Regions from separate parts of the Streptomyces sp. NBC_00045 genome, predicted to be linked through region 2. Evidence: predicted binding sites of a transcription regulator. Region 2 holds the regulator's gene; the other holds the start of a gene.
The links. The regulator HspR, encoded in region 2, represses chaperone genes until heat shock. The targets are predictions, from matches to a motif close to TTGAGNNNNNNNNNCTCAA.
Positions count from the first base shown of each region.

Region 1: lon (endopeptidase La) is a predicted target of HspR. The motif match lies at 1,193-1,211, and genes of this name have one in related genera.

Region 1 is NZ_CP108271.1:5,347,154-5,355,223, forward strand. Features, by position in the region: partial or broken gene OHA65_RS25220 (sulfurtransferase) at 1-335, shown strand, start outside; gene OHA65_RS25225 (DinB family protein) at 318-872, shown strand; gene lon (endopeptidase La) at 1,234-3,630, shown strand; gene OHA65_RS25235 (MarR family winged helix-turn-helix transcriptional regulator) at 3,773-4,225, shown strand; gene OHA65_RS25240 (hypothetical protein) at 4,397-5,170, opposite strand; gene OHA65_RS25245 (nitrate- and nitrite sensing domain-containing protein) at 5,571-8,070, shown strand, end outside.
Region 2 is NZ_CP108271.1:4,359,075-4,367,144, reverse strand. Features, by position in the region: gene clpB (ATP-dependent chaperone ClpB) at 1-282, opposite strand, end outside; gene OHA65_RS20485 (pyridoxamine 5'-phosphate oxidase family protein) at 376-789, shown strand; gene OHA65_RS20480 (hypothetical protein) at 977-1,291, opposite strand; gene OHA65_RS20475 (helix-turn-helix transcriptional regulator) at 1,618-2,631, shown strand; gene OHA65_RS20470 (heat shock protein transcriptional repressor HspR) at 2,718-3,188, opposite strand; gene dnaJ (molecular chaperone DnaJ) at 3,190-4,377, opposite strand; gene grpE (nucleotide exchange factor GrpE) at 4,426-5,097, opposite strand; gene dnaK (molecular chaperone DnaK) at 5,097-6,941, opposite strand; gene OHA65_RS20450 (sugar transferase) at 7,147-7,728, shown strand; partial or broken gene OHA65_RS20445 ((Fe-S)-binding protein) at 7,839-8,070, shown strand, end outside.

The DNA of each region.
Region 1 (8,070 bases), 990 kb from region 2:
CCGTCGTACTGGACGCCCGTACCCGCGAGCGGTTCACCGGCGCGGCCCCGGAACCGCGGGCCGGGCTGCGCGGGGGGCACATGCCGGGCGCCGTGAACCTGCCGTTCGGGGACCTCCAGCGCGACAGCGGCCTGATGCGGCCCGCCGGGGAACTCCGGGAGGTCTTCGCCGCGTTGACCGGGGGCAGGGAGCGGCTGTACTTCAGCTGCGGTTCGGGCGTGACGGCGTGCGTCCTGGCCCTGGGGGCCACGCTGGCCGGATACGAGGCCCTCGCCGTGTACGACGGCTCGTGGACGGACTGGGCCGTGCGCCCCGAGCTGCCCGCGGTCACGGGCCGGCGGGCGCAGTTCTTCGATAGCGCCGAGTCCGAGGACCGGTTCGCCGCGCCCGCGACCGGCGACGAACGGGTCCTGCTCACCGATGTCCTGGCGGCGCAGCGCGCGACGCTGGAGCTGAAGTGCGCCGGGCTCGACGCGGAGCTGGCCCTGCGGTCGGTGGAGCCGTCCACGCTGTCGCTTCTCGGACTGGTCCGCCACCTCGCGGACATGGAGCGCCGCTGGTTCCGGCGGGTCCTCGCCGGGCAAGAGGCGTCGGCCCTGTTCTCCTCGGAGGCGGACCCGGACGGCGACTTCGACGGGGCGGTGTCCGGCCCGGGGGTCGTCGCGGCGGCGTGGGAGGCCTGGCGGGACGAGGTCGCGTTCGCGGAGTCGTTCACCGCCGCGGCGCCCGACCTGGACGTGGAGGCCGACGACGAGTGGCGCGGGAAGGTCTCACTGCGCTGGGTGCTCATCCACATGATCGAGGAGTACGCCCGCCACAACGGGCACGCCGACCTGCTGCGCGAGCGGATCGACGGCGCGGTCGGCATCTGAACCCGGGCTCGGGGCCCGGGGGTTGACCCCACCGCATCCCCGGGTGCGGTGATGTCTTCTCGCGCCGCGTCGTTCCGGTTCAGCCGGACGGTCGTCGCCGCCCGGCGCACGGTTCCCTACCGGGGCGACACCCCGCCTGACCGGCCCGACCAGCCCGTCGGCGCAAGTCCGGTCCTCCTCGGGCGAGGCCCGTCTGACGTTCGCGGAGCCGCCGGCGTCGGTGCCCGCGCGGACCGGCCCGGGCGACATCCGCAGCCAGGCCGTTGAGTTGTTCGCCCCCGGCGAACGTCGGATGGGGAACATTGGGGGGCGCACATGCATTGAGTCGGCATAGCTCAACTTCACTGCCGGAGGGAAGATCATGGCTTCGACGTCCGTAACGCTCACTCTGCCCGTGCTGCCGCTCGACGACGAGGTCGTGCTGCCTGGGATGGTCGTTCCGCTGGACCTGTCCGACGCCGAGGTGCGGGGGGCCGTCGAGGCCGCCCAGGCGGCGGTCCGCAGCGGGAAGCCCCGGGTGCTGCTCGTGCCGCGGGTCGACGGGAAGTACGCCGGCACCGGTGTGCTCGGGACCGTCGAGCAGGTGGGGCGGCTCTCCGACGGGGACCCCGGGGCGCTGATCCGCGCTGTCGGCCGCGTCCGGATCGGAGCCGGGACCACCGGGCCCGGCGCGGCGCTCTGGGTCGAGGGCGAGAGCGTCGACGAACGGCTCGCGGACCCGCTGCCCGGGTCGGTCGCCGAGCTCGTCAAGGAGTACAAGGCGCTCGCCACCAGCTGGCTCAAGAAGCGCGGCGCCTGGCAGGTCGTGGACCGCGTCCAGCAGATCGAGGGCGTGTCGGCCCTCGCCGACAATTCCGGGTACTCGCCGTTCCTGACCGTGGCCCAGAAGGTCGAACTGCTGGAGACCGCCGACCCGGTGGCCCGCCTCAAGCTCGCCATCAGCTGGCTCCGCGACCACCTCGCCGAGCAGGACGTCGCCGAGTCCATCGCCAAGGACGTCCAGGACGGCGTCGACAAGCAGCAGCGCGAGTTCCTGCTGCGCCGCCAGTTGGAGGCCGTGCGCAAGGAACTGCGCGAGCTGAACGGCGAGAAGGACGGCGAGGAGTCCGACGACTACCGGGCCCGCGTCGAGGGCGCCGACCTCCCCGAGAAGGTCCGGGAGGCCGCGCTCAAGGAGGTCGACAAGCTGGAGCGGTCCAGCGACCAGTCCCCGGAGGGCTCCTGGATCCGCACCTGGCTGGACACCGTGCTGGAGCTGCCCTGGAACGAGCGGACCGAGGACGAGTACGACATCCGCGGCGCCCGCGCCGTCCTCGACGCCGAGCACGCCGGGCTCAGCGACGTGAAGGACCGCATCACCGAGTACCTGGCCGTGCGCAAGCGGCGTTCCGAGCGCGGCATGGGCGTCATCGGCGGGCGGCGCGGCGGAGCCGTGCTGGCGCTCGTCGGGCCTCCCGGCGTCGGCAAGACCTCCCTAGGGGAGTCCGTCGCGCACGCCATGGGCCGCAAGTTCGTCCGCGTCGCCCTCGGCGGCGTCCGCGACGAGGCCGAGATCCGCGGCCACCGCCGTACGTACGTCGGCGCGCTGCCCGGCCGGATCGTCCGGGCCATCAAGGAAGCCGGATCCATGAACCCCGTGGTCCTGCTCGACGAGATCGACAAGGTGGGCTCCGACTTCCGGGGAGACCCGGCCGCGGCCCTGCTGGAGGTCCTCGACCCGGCCCAGAACCACACCTTCCGGGACCACTACCTGGAGGTCGAGCTGGACCTGAGCGACGTGGTCTTCCTGGCCACCGCCAACGTCCTGGAAGCCATCCCCGAGGCGCTCGCCGACCGCATGGAGCTCGTCCGCCTCGACGGCTACACCGAGGACGAGAAGGTCGTCATCGCCCGCGACCACCTGCTGCCCCGCCAGCTGGAGCGCGCCGGACTCGGCGCCGACGAGGTGGTCCTGGAGGAGGACGCACTGCGCAAGCTGGCCGGCGAGTACACCCGCGAGGCCGGCGTCCGCACCCTGGAGCGCTCCCTCGCCCGGCTCCTGCGCAAGGTGGCCTCCCAGCACGAGCTGGGGGAGCGGCAGCTGCCGCTGCGCATCGGCGCCGACGATCTGCGCGCGCTCATCGGGCGCCCGCACCACGTCCCGGAATCCGCCCAGGACCCCGCCGAGCGGCGCACCGCCGTCCCCGGCGTGGCCACCGGGCTCGCGGTGACCGGCGCGGGCGGCGACGTCCTCTTCGTCGAGGCCTCACTGGCCGACCCGGAGACGGGCGCCGCAGGGCTCACCCTGACCGGGCAGCTCGGCGACGTGATGAAGGAGTCCGCGCAGATCGCGCTGAGCTTCCTGCGCTCCCACGGCGCCGAACTGGAGCTCCCGGTCGCCGACCTGAAGGACCGGGGCGTGCACATCCACTTCCCGGCCGGCGCGGTCCCCAAGGACGGGCCGAGCGCGGGCATCACCATGACGACCGCGCTGGCCTCGCTGCTGTCGGGGCGCCAGGTCCGCACCGACGTGGCCATGACCGGCGAGGTCTCGCTGACGGGGCGCGTCCTGCCCATCGGCGGGGTCAAGCAGAAGCTGCTGGCCGCACACCGGGCCGGCCTGACCACCGTGATCATCCCGAAGCGCAACGAGGCCGACCTGGACGACGTTCCGTCCGAGGTCCTGGAAGGCCTGGAGGTGCACCCGGTGACCGACGTGCGCCAGGTCCTGGAACTGGCCCTCGCGGCAGACGCCGTCCCGGTCTCCGCGGCCGCCTGACCCGCGGCCGCCCGACCCGCGCCCGGCCGCACGCACCACCGGCCCGCGACCCTTCGCCCGGACTCCGTCCGGGGGCCTGCGGGCGGGGTCCCGGGCCGGTGGTGTTTCCGCTGCGAAATACTGGTGCCCCAGGACACCATCGATGGGAGCGGACGTGCACGGAAGCGAAGACCAGGAGTTCCTTGCCCTGGAGCGGGAGCTGTCCGTCTTCCTCCGGCGGGCCCGGGCCTCCTCCGGGGAGATGGCGCGCGCCCTGCACCCCGAGCTGGAGCCGGCCGCGTACGGGCTGCTCGTCCGGCTGGAGGCCGCGGGCCGACAGCGGGCCACCGAGCTCGCCGCGTACTTCGGGGTCGGCAAGGCCACCATGAGCCGCCAGCTGCGCGCCCTGGAGCTGCTCGGCCTGGTGGCCCGCGAGCCCGACCCGGCCGACGGGCGGGCCTTCCTGGTCGGCCTCACCGACGAGGGGCGCGAGCGGTTCCTGCGCGTGCGGGGGGCCCGGCGCGAGCAGTACATGCGCAAGCTCGCCGACTGGGACCGGGGCGAGGTCGCCGAACTGGCCCGGCTGCTCAACCAGCTGAACCAGGGCGAGGAATAGCCCCCCCGGGCCGACTGGCACACCACGACGCGACGGGTCGGGCCGGCGCGGGGCGGGTGCGGCGCCGCCGCGCGAGCGGCCCGGGCCGCGCCCGGCTTTCGGGACTCCGCCCCGCACTCCGCGCCTCGAACGCCGGCGGGGCCGGCCTTTCGCCCGGCGAGCCCGGATCGGCTACAGCTCCGCGTAGGCCGCCGACGCGTCGTCGTGGCGCTTGCCGCGGGTCAGGGGGCGCCCCGGGTCCGACTCCAGGGCGCGGACCCGGGCGATCAGGCCCTGCGCGCCCTCCTTCCGGAGCACCGCCAGGCACTGCGCCCAATCGCCCTCCCCGAACGTGTCCGTCCACCGGCTCGCCCCGTCGGTGAGCGCCGCCACCGCCCGTACCCGCGCGCGCGGGCTGCGCCCGGTCACCGCCCGGGCGGCGACCGCCGGGTCCGCGGCCGCCGTGAAGAAGCCGCCCTCCGCGTTGCGCAGCGCGTCCGCCGAGGCGTGCGTACGCAGCAGCTCGCGCGGGATCCGGTCGAGCCGGTCGTCGAGCACCGGCGTCACCTCGCCCCCGGGCGCTTCGAGGAGCAGCACGGAATCCGAGAGCACGAGGTGCTCCACGTACGCCTCGTCCCAGCGGACCATCACCACCGTCGCCTGCGGGGTCCGCACGTGAGAAAGGTCACAGGTGCCCCGGTGTGCGTCGGCGGTTTCGCGGATGGCTTCCGCCAGGATCCGGTCCAGCGGCATGTCCCGCCGCGATCCGGACAGTTCGGTCAATCGGCCCCCGAGTCGGGCCGCGAACCAGGGCACGTCGTGCGTACAGCCCACCGCGCCGTCCGGCGGGGTGACCCCGTCCAGGGCGACCAGGACTCCGCCGCCCGCAGCGGGCATCGCCGCCGATAGCCAGTCCTCGTTGGGGCGTTCCGGGTTGCCGGGGGCCGAGGCGAGGTCGATGCGCATACGGACATTCTGCCCGCCGGGTACGCCGGGGCGGGCCGTGACGGTGTGAAAAGTCCGTACCAATGCGGAGGGGGTCGGACCGGCGCCGCCCGCCCGCCCGCAGGGGCGCTCGGCGGGCTCCGGGCGGGATGTGGGCGCGCATACTGCCAAAGCCCCCATCGATCTTTCAACCACCGGTCCATGACGGCGCTCTGACAGCGCCCCGCCGAGTTGGTTGCCAACTCATCCGTGATGTTCACTCGTTCGAGTGGCCGGGTGGGCGATGTCAGGCTCTCTCCCCAACACACTGCAAAGGTCTGAGGCGGTACGAGGGGGCAGGGGGCGTTTACTTGTTGACCGGCCGTTACCTCGGCCACACGAGTAGACGAGCACGAGCACACGTACAGGATTGCGAGCACCGGTGCAGAAGAAGCGGTCTCGGAAGAACGGCACCGCCATCGACGGCCCCGCCCCCGCAGGACGCAGTGTCCGCGTGCGCAGCAGGCTCGTCCTCGGCGTCGCCGTCGCCGGCCTCACTGTCCTTGCGGCCGGCGCACCCGCCGTGGTCTCCGCGACGCGGGAGCTGAACGACTCCCAGCAGCTGGTCACGCTCGCCGAGCAGACCCAGCACACCCTCACCCTCGCGCACCTCCTCGGCGACGAGCGCGACGCCGTCGTCGAGTACGTGGCCAAGGGCCGCCCAGGCGCCCAGGCGAAGGCCCCCGTCCAGGAGCGCACCGCGCTCACCGACCGCCAGCTCGCCGAGGTCCAGAGCGAGGCCGACGAACCACTCGCCCGCGCCCTCGCCCGCGTCCAGGCCGTCCGCAACGAGGCCGTCGACGGCAAGGGCGGCGCCCTCGCCGCCCAGCAGGCGTACACGGGCGTCATCGCGGAACTCCTCGCCCCCGGCGACCGGCTCGCCGAGCTGACCCCGCCGCGCGCCGTGGCCGCCCTCGCCACCACCCGCCCCCTGGCCCCCCTCGGCCAGGCCGTCGAACAGGCCTCGGCCACCCGCGGACTGCTCCTCGCCGCGCTGGCCGTCCCCCGCGGCGAGCAGACCTCGAACACCGCTGCCGTCGACGAACTGAGCACCGCCGCCCAGCGGGCCCGGGTACGCGAGCAGGCCGCCCTCGACGACTTCTCCCGGGTCTCCCGGCCCGACGTGCGCCAGACCCTCGCCGCCACCGTCACCGGCCCCGAGGTCAAGGCCGCCGACGACTACCTCAAGCGGCTCACCGAACGGCCCACGCTGTCCACGGCCGACCGCAAGCTCGACGGCGCCACCGTCGCCCCCGCGCTCACCGCCCGCATCGACCGCATGCGGTCCGTGGAATCCACCCTCGCCGGGCAGCGGGCCACCGCACTCGCCACCCTGCGCGACGACGACGTGACCCGGCTGGAAATGCTGGTCGCCGTCCTCGGCCTGCTGTTCCTCGTCGCCATCGGCTTCTCGACCGCCGTCGCGCGCTCCCTGACCCGGCCGCTGTCCGTACTGCGCCGCGGCGCGGCCCGGCTCGCGACGCCCGAAGGATCGGTGGAGCCGGTCCGCTTCACCGGCCGCAACGACGAGTTCGCCGAAGTCGTGCGCCACCTCAACGCCGTCCGCGACCAGACCGTCGCCCTGCACACCCGGATCGCCGGCCTCGACGCCGACGGCCGCCGCCTCATCGGCCGCAACGAGGCGCTGACCGCGGGCCGGGAAGCGCTGGAGCAGGAGCTCAAGCAACTGCGGGCCGGCCTCGAAGAACACCGCCGCGTCATGTCGACGACCTCGGTCTCGCTGTCGCTGCGCACGCTCGGCCTTGTCGAGCGCCAGCTCGCGGTCATCGAGGAGCTGGAATCCAGGGAGCAGGACCCGGACCGGCTGGCGACCCTGTTCAAGATGGACCACCTGGCGACGGTCATGCGCCGCCACAACGAGAACCTGCTCGTCCTCGCCGGACAGGAGCACGGCCACGGCGCCGGGGCCGTCCCCGTCCCGCTGGTCGACGTCATGCGCGCCGCGGTCAGCGAGATCGAACGCTACGAACGCGTCGACCTCACGACGCTGCCCCCGTTCACCCAGGTGGCGGGACACGCCGCCGACGACATCTCGCACGTCCTCGCCGAGCTGCTGGAGAACGCGACGACGTTCTCCCCGCCCGAGGCCAAGGTCAAGGTGTCCGGATGGCTGCTCGACTCCGGCGACGCGGTGCTGTCCGTCGTCGACGAGGGCATCGGGGTCACCGGTGACCGGCTGGAAGCGCTCAACGCCCGCCTGGCCACCCCCGAGTCGTACGACGAGGAACCCGAAGCGGAACACGGCCTGGGCCTCGGCCTGTACGTCGCTGGACGCCTCGCGGCCCGGCACGGGGTCACCGCGGAGCTGCGCGCCGGGCGCCCCGGCGGCACGGAGGCCCTCGTGGTCGTCCCGGCCGCCCTGCTCCCGGCCACCCCGCCGACCTCGCCCGTCCACACCTTCGCCACGCCGGGCATGCCCGAGTTCCGGCTGCCCGGCGTGATCGCCGAGGCGAACGAGAACACCATCCCGCCCCGCCGGATGCCTCCGGCGGCGGACCGGGACGCGGAGCCCCTGGCCCAGGCCGAGCCCGCCCCCGAGCCCTTCCGGGACCCGGGTCCGGAAGCGGACGCGGAGCTCCTGCGCGCCATGGAGTGGGACCCCGCCGTCCCGCCCGCCGCCGTCCCGCCCGCCGCCGACGAGACCACGGCCGCGGAGTCCGCCGCCGGCGACCCCGCCACGGAGGAGCCCGCCGCCGAGCCCGTGACCCCGGATGCGCAAACGCGGTCCGGCGAGCCCGAGCCCGGCGAAGCCGAAGTCGAAGCCGCGGCCGAGACTTCGGACCTGGGTGCGGAGCTGGCCGGGGAGTTCGGCCCCGATCTGGCCGGCGGCCTGGAGCCCGACTCCGACACGGACGCGCACG
Region 2 (8,070 bases):
CTCGGCGAGTACGGCGAGCAGGTCGCGGGTGGGCTGCGGGGGCGCGACCGTGGAGCCCGTGACGCTGGGCAGGGCGGCCAGCAGCCGCTCGGCGCCGCCCCGGACCGCCGCCTGGTCGGCTTCGGTGGCCGCGAGCAGGTCGATGATGTTCTCGTTGTCCTCGCCGGCGAGGAGGGCCAGCAGCAGGTGCGCCGGGGTCAGATCCGCGTGGCCGTCCTTCACGGCCCGGCTGGTGGCCGCGTTCAGGGCGTCCCGGCTCTTGTTGGTCAGCTCGGCATCCACGTGCGACTTCCCCTCTCAGGAGCGGCTGTGAGTATGTCAGCGTACGCAAAGTTGAGTCTATTCCACTCAAGGCCACAGTCGTACCCTCGGGCCATGGCTCATGACGTACTCAACCCGACGCCCGAGTACCTCGCCTTCTGGCGGGAGCGGCACGTCTGCACCCTGACCACCCCACGCCCCGACGGGACGCCGCACGTGGTGCCGGTGGGCGTCACGTACGACCCGGAGGCCGGTCTGGCCCGGGTGATCAGCAACAAGAACAGCAAGAAGATCCGCAACGTGCTGGCGGCGCAGGCGACGGAGCAGGGCCCGGCCAGGGTCGCGGTGTGCCAGATGCAGGGACGCCGCTGGGCGACCCTGGAGGGCAGCGCGGTGGTCCGCACGGACGAGGCCTCGGTCGCCGAGGCGGTGGCGCGCTACGCGGAGCGCTACGGGCGGACGCCGTCGCCCAATCCGGACCGGGTCGTCCTGGAGATCACCCTCGACCGAGCCATGGGACGCGCCTGAACCATCCGGCCCGAACCGGCACCGGTACCAGCACCAGCACCAGCACGCGGAAACAGTTCGGTTTTCACCTTGTCCGGTTCAAGCACTGGACGCGGACATCACAACGGCGCCATCGTGGTCAGGTCCACGATGGCGCCGTTGTGTGGGGGAAGCACCTGGAGCGATCTGCAACGACGGGGGAATCGCTTCAGGCACTGCGGGGGGTGGCGGTGGTGATATCGGGTTCGAAGAGCTGGTGGTCGCGCTGATCAAGGTTGACGAAGACCATTCCGTAGCGCACCTCGCAGCGGACGGGCTGCGGCGCGCCGCGGGGGCGGCGCAGGCATCGGTACGCCCGGACGTCTTCGTCCTCCTCGCGCGTGATGACGATGGGCTGTCCGAACAGGGTGACCATCAACGAGTCGCCAGGGTGGGGGATGGCCGTGGCAAGGTCGATGAACTGCCAGCCGGAGCGGTAGGCAGAGGCCATTTCGCGACGGAAACCGCGGTCGTCGGGGGTCATACCGCGGTCTCCGAGCCAACGGCGCCGGCTTCGGCGTCGACGGGGGCGGAGCGCCACCCGCTATCCATCGGTGCCGCGCGCCATCCGCTGTCCTCCAGCGGTGCCGCCTGGAGGTCGGCGACACCCCCTGCAGCGCCCCCCAGGGTGACCCCGGCAAGTCCCAGACCGGCCACAGCCGAGAAGATGACGGTGGCAAGCGCCGAGCGAAGCATTCTCTTGTTCATGGTCGGCTTCGTCCTCACTTGATGAAATCCTCTCCCCCGCCTGTCAGACGATGGCTCATTCAGGCACATCACTGCCACAGGGACGATGCATCATGTTCTTGCATGTTCAGGACCCTGGGGGGTGGAGATTTGACCATAAACAGAACAAAAGCGACACATCCCCACTCGGTCACCGAGCTGTGCAGCGAGGGGGCGCGGCTCTACACGAGTGCGCTGAGGACGGGACGTATCGCACGTGGGGATGTCAAAACGGCACCCTGTCTGCTCGATCTGGCGCTGTTGCAGCCGGATCCTGATGACGCCAATTCGCTCCGTCCGGTTCCACCGGCCGTGGCACTCGCACAGCGGCTGCATCCGATCGAACGCGAGATCCGCGACAGACGCCGCGATTCCCTCGAACTGTCCGAGGCTTTCGAGCCGTTTCTCGCCATCAGCGCGCAGAATCCGGCAAGCACCCACGCCATCACCGTGCTCGAAGGTTTCGACCCCATCAACGCCGCCCTCAACCTCGCCACGGCCGAGTGCCACACCGAGATGCTCACCATCCAGCCCGGCGGCGCCCGGCCCAGCCTGGAGCTCACCGAAGCCCTGGAACGCGACCAGCCGCTGACCGACCGCGGTGTCCGGATCCGGACCCTCTACCAGCACACCGTCCGGCACAGCCGCGGCACCCTCGCATACGTCGATCTCCTCAAGGCCGGCAAGGTCGAAGTGCGCACGTTGGAGGAGCTCTTCGAGCGCCTCATCATCTTCGACCGGACCGTCGCCTTCATCCCGGCCAGCGACGACCGCCAGGTCGCCCTGGAACTGCGCCACCCTGGGCTCGTGGACTACCTCATCAAGGTGTTCGAGCAGCTGTGGCACCGCGCGGTGCCGCTCCAGGAAGAAGTGACGTACCAGCACACCCGCGGCGGAATCTCGGGCGTGCAGCGCACCATCGCCCAGCTCCTCATCGAGGGCCACGTCGACGAGGCCATCGCCCGCCGGCTCGGCATGAACGTACGGACCTGCCGCGCGCACATCGCGAAGCTCGCCAGCACCCTCGGCAGCGGCAGCCGCGCCCAACTCGGCTTCCTCATCGCCCGCTCCGGAATCCTGGAGGACGGGGGCGACTGAAGCCCGCCGGACAACGCACTGGCCCCGCCCGGGGATCCCGGGCGGGGCCTACGCGTTCGCGTGCCGGCCGCCGGGGCCGGCCGGAGTCAGTCGCCCTGGCGCTTCGGCGCGGGACGCCACACGACCAGGGCGTTGCCCGCCACCGGCGGCTGGTACTTGACCAGATCTCGCCGGTACGAGGCGTGCACCTGGGCTTCGCGCTGCTGGAGCACGGCTGCCGCGCCGTCCACCGCCGCCGCGAGCTCGGCCACGCGCTGCTGGAGCGCCGTGACCTGGTTCTCCAGCTCGATGATCCGCTTGATGCCGGCCAGGTTGATCCCCTCGTCCTGGGACAGCGCCTGCACCGTGCGGAGCAGTTCGATGTCGCGGGCCGAGTAGCGCCGGCCGCGGCCGGCCGTCCGGTCCGGGGAGACCAGGCCGAGGCGGTCGTACTGGCGCAGGGTCTGCGGATGCAGGCCCGAGAGCTGGGCGGCCACCGAGATCACGTAGACCGGGGTCTCGTCGGTCAGCTCGTAAGCCCCGTTACCGAACCGGGGCTGTCGTCGGCGGCCGTCCATGTCATGCTCCCTTCGCGGACTCGAACAGCACGGCGCGCGGGTCCTCCGACTCCGTCGCGTCGCGGTACATCTCCAGTGCCTCGCGGGCCTTGTCCGACAGCGAGGCCGGAACCGCGACCTCCACCGTCACCAGCAGGTCTCCGCGGGTGCCGTCCTTACGGACCGCTCCCTTGCCGCGGGCCCGCATGGTGCGCCCGCTGGGGGTGCCCGGCGGCAGCTTCAGCGTCACCGGCGGACCGTTCAGGGTCGGAACCTTGATGTCGGCTCCCAGGGCGGCCTCGGCGATCGTCACCGGAACGCTGACCGTCAGGTTGTCGCCCTTGCGGCCGAAGACCGGGTGGCCGTCCACGTGGACGACCACGTACAGGTCGCCCGCGGGACCGCCGCGCTCGCCCGGAGCGCCTTTGCCGCGCAGCCGGATCCGCTGGTTGTCGGAGACGCCCGGCGGGATGCGGACCTGCATGGTGCGGGAGGACTTGGCCCGCCCGCTGCCCTTGCAGACGTCGCAGGGGGTCTCCGCGATCAGGCCGCGGCCCTTGCAGTCCGCGCAGGGGTCGGTCAGCGAGAAACCGCCGCCGCTGCCCCGCGACACCTGGCCGGTGCCTACGCAGGTCGGGCACACGCGCGGAGTGCCGTTCTTGTCGCCGGTGCCCGAACAAGCCTTGCAGGGCGCCTGGGAGGACATCCGGAGCGGGACCGTCGCCCCGTCCACCGCCTCCGTGAAGGAGAGGGTGACCTCCGACTCGATGTCCTGGCCGCGGCGCGGCTGGGTACGGGTCCCGGGGCCCGCGCCGCCGCGGTTGAACAGGCCGCCGAAGACGTCGCCCAGGCCGCCGCCGCCGCCGAAGCCGCCGCCCGCGCCGCCGGCACCCGGCTGGGTGCCGCCGAACAGGTCGCCCAGGTCGAAGTTGAACGAGCCGCCCCCGCCCGGACCGGGGCGGAAGCCCCCGTTGCCGAACAGGGTGCGGGCCTCGTCGTACTCCTTGCGCTTCTTGGCGTCACCGAGGATGTCGTTCGCCTCGGAGATCTCCTTGAAGCGCTCCTCGGCCGAGGCGTCGCCCTTGTTGGCGTCCGGGTGGAACTCGCGCGCGAGCTTCCGGTACGCCTTCTTGATCTCGGCCTCGGTAGCGTCCTTCGGGACACCGAGGACCTTGTAGTAGTCCTTCTCGACGAAGTCCTTCGTGCTCATCCCCGGTGTCCCTCCTCTCGTGCCACTGCGTGTCCTGCCGTACGGATGTCAGCCCTTGTCGGGGGCATCCGCGTCCTTGTCCGAAGGCGATTCGCCGTCCGCGGACTCGGACTTGGGGGCCGCCCCCGGCTGGGGCTCGGCCACCGCGACCCGCGCGGGGCGGATCGTACGCTCGCCGATCCGGTACCCCGGCTGCAGGATCGCCACGCAGGTCGTCTCGGTGACGTCCGGCGCGTACGAGTGCATCAGGGCCTCGTGGATCGTCGGGTCGAAGGGCTCGCCCTCCTTGCCGAACTGCTGCAGCCCCATCTTGGCCGCGGCGGTCTCCAGCGATTCGGCCACCGACTTGAAGCCGCCGACCAGCTCGCCATGGTCCCGCGCCCGGCCGATGTCGTCCAGGGTCGGGAGCAGCTCCGTCAGGAGGGACGCGACCGCGATCTCCTTGACGGCGATGCGGTCCCGCTCCACCCGGCGGCGGTAGTTCTGGTACTCCGCCTGGAGCCGCTGGAGGTCCGCGGTGCGCTCACCGAGCGCGGTGCGGGCCTGGTCCAGCTGCGCCAGCAGAGCCGTCTCCTGGGCGGACGGTGCTCCGGAGTCCCCGGCCGGGGCCGCGGCCTCCTCCTCGGAGGAAGCTGCGGCCTTCGGCTCGGCGGCGTCGTCAGGCGTGGCGCCGGTGGGGACTTCGGGCTTCTCCTCGAAACCCGGGGTCTCCTCCGACATCAGGCAGCGCCGCCCTTCGGCTTCTCGTCGTCGACGATCTCGGCGTCGACGACGTCGTCGTCGGCCTTGGCCTGCTCCGCGCCGGGGGCGCCGGCGGACGCCTGGCCGGCCTGCGCGTCGGCGTAGATGGCCTGGCCGAGCTTCTGGCTGACCGCGGCGAGCTTCTCAGTCGCGGTGCGGATCTCGGCGGTGTCCTCGCCCTTGAGCTTGTCCTTCAGCTCGGCGACGGCGGCCTCGACCTCGGTCTTGACCTCGGCCGGGACCTTGTCCTCGTTGTCCTTGACGAACTTCTCCGTCTGGTAGACGAGCTGCTCGCCCTGGTTGCGGGACTCGGCCGCCTCCTTGCGGCGCAGGTCCTCGTCCGCGTACTGCTCCGCCTCCTGGCGCATGCGGTCGACCTCGTCCTTGCCGAGCGAGGAGCCGCCGGTGACGGTCATCTTCTGCTCCTTGCCCGTGCCAAGGTCCTTGGCCGTGACGTGCATGATGCCGTTCGCGTCGATGTCGAAGGAGACCTCGATCTGCGGGACGCCACGCGGGGCCGGCGGCAGGCCGGTCAGCTCGAACATGCCGAGCTTCTTGTTGTACGCCGCGATCTCGCGCTCACCCTGGTAGACCTGGATCTGCACGGACGGCTGGTTGTCCTCGGCCGTCGTGAAGATCTCGGACCGCTTGGTCGGGATCGTGGTGTTGCGCTCGATGAGCTTGGTCATGATGCCGCCCTTGGTCTCGATGCCGAGGGACAGCGGGGTCACGTCGAGGAGCAGGACGTCCTTGACCTCACCCTTGAGGACACCGGCCTGGAGGGTCGCGCCGATGGCGACGACCTCGTCCGGGTTGACGCCCTTGTTGGCGTCCTGACCACCGGTGAGCTCCTTGACGAGCTCGGCGACGGCCGGCATGCGGGTGGAGCCGCCGACCAGGACCACGTGGTCGATCTCGGACAGCTGGATGCCGGCGTCCTTGATGACGTTGTGGAACGGGGTCTTGCAGCGGTCCAGGAGGTCCGCGGTCAGCTGCTGGAACTGGGCGCGCGTGAGCTTCTCGTCCAAGTGCAGCGGGCCCTCGGCGGAAGCCGTGATGTAGGGCAGGTTGATCGTGGTCTCCGTGGAGGAGGACAGCTCGATCTTCGCCTTCTCGGCGGCCTCGCGCAGACGCTGGAGCGCCATCTTGTCCTTGGACAGGTCGACGCCGTGGCCGTTGGCGAACTGCTTCACCAGGTAGTCGACGACGCGCTGGTCCCAGTCGTCACCACCGAGGTGGTTGTCACCGTTGGTGGCCTTGACCTCGACCACGCCGTCGCCGATCTCCAGGAGCGACACGTCGAACGTGCCGCCACCGAGGTCGAAGACGAGAATGGTCTGGTCGTCCTTGTCCAGGCCGTAGGCCAGGGCCGCGGCGGTCGGCTCGTTGACGATGCGCAGGACGTTCAGGCCCGCGATCTCGCCGGCCTCCTTCGTCGCCTGACGCTCGGAGTCGTTGAAGTAGGCCGGGACGGTGATGACCGCGTCCGTGACCTTCTCACCCAGGTAGGCCTCGGCGTCGCGCTTCAGCTTCTGCAGGATGAAGGCGCTCATCTGCTGCGGGTTGAAGTCCTTGCCATCCAGGTTGATCTTCCAGTCAGTGCCCATGTGGCGCTTGACGGAGCGGATGGTCCGGTCCACGTTCGTGACCGCCTGGCGCTTGGCCACCTCGCCGACGAGGACCTCGCCGTTCTTGGCGAAGGCGACGACGGACGGCGTGGTCCTGGCGCCCTCGGCGTTGGTGATGACGGTGGGCTCGCCGCCTTCGAGAACGCTGACGACGGAGTTAGTGGTGCCCAGGTCGATGCCGACCGCACGTGCCATTTTGATTTCCTCCAGCTGACTTGAGTGGAACAGACTCAACCATGCCGCATGGCTCCGCACACGTCAACAGAGGTGAGTGGAGTCGACTCAACTTTTATCCCGGACTTAAGCTCACGCACCGCTCCCGGGGGCCGAGCGGGCGATGCTCGCCCGGCGCACTGCGCGGCACCGCGGAAACCACCGGAGGCGCGGGCAGGGTGCCCCCATGCCGCTGCCGCCGCTCACGTTCCCCCCGATCCGGCCGTTACACCTGCTCCGGGCGGTACGCCCGCCCCGGGCGGCACACCTGCGCCGACCGGGCGTGCCCGCGAAGCGGGTGGTCGACCTCCTCGGGGCCACCGCGCTGCTCGGACTGTTCGCGCTGCCGCTGCTGACCGTCGCCGCCCTGCTGTACGCGACCCAGGGCGGACGGGCCCTCGTACGGCACCCGGCGGCCGGGCTGGCCGGACGCCCGTTCCGGACCTGGCGGCTGCGCACGGACGCGGCGGGACGACTGGGGGCGACCGTGCAGCGGTGCGCCCTGGACGGGATGCCGCAGCTGCTGAACGTGCTGCGCGGCGAGATGTCACTGGTCGGGCCGCGCCCGGAGGCACGCACGGACCGGGCCGACCGGCTCCTCGTACGGCCCGGAATGACCGGTTTGTGGCAGGTCAGCGCACGCTCCGACCTCCCCTGGGAGGAGATGGCCCTGCTGGACCGGCACTATGTGGAGAGCCATTGGCTGGGGATGGATCTCGCGATCCTGGCTCAGACCCCTCGGGCGGCCTGTCGACACAGGCATGCCTGAGCGACACAGATCACCGCTCGCTCACCTACATTGCGGCGCGGGGAATGGGTAACCTCAAGCCTTGACTCAATAAGTTACCGCTTAGTAAGTCCCGCCCGAGGAGCCCTCCCATGCAACTCGCCGCGATCATCGTGTCGCTGGTCCTGACCGTGGTCGGCGTCGCGCTGCTCGCCCGAGCCGTGGCGCAGATCTACCGGTTCGTGAAGCTCGGACAGCCCGTACCGGCAGGCAGCCGTACGGACAGTCCGAAGGCACGAACGCTCACCCTGGTCCGGGAGTTCCTCGGCCACAGCCGGATGAACCGCTGGGGCATCGTCGGCTTCGCGCACTGGTTCGTCGCCA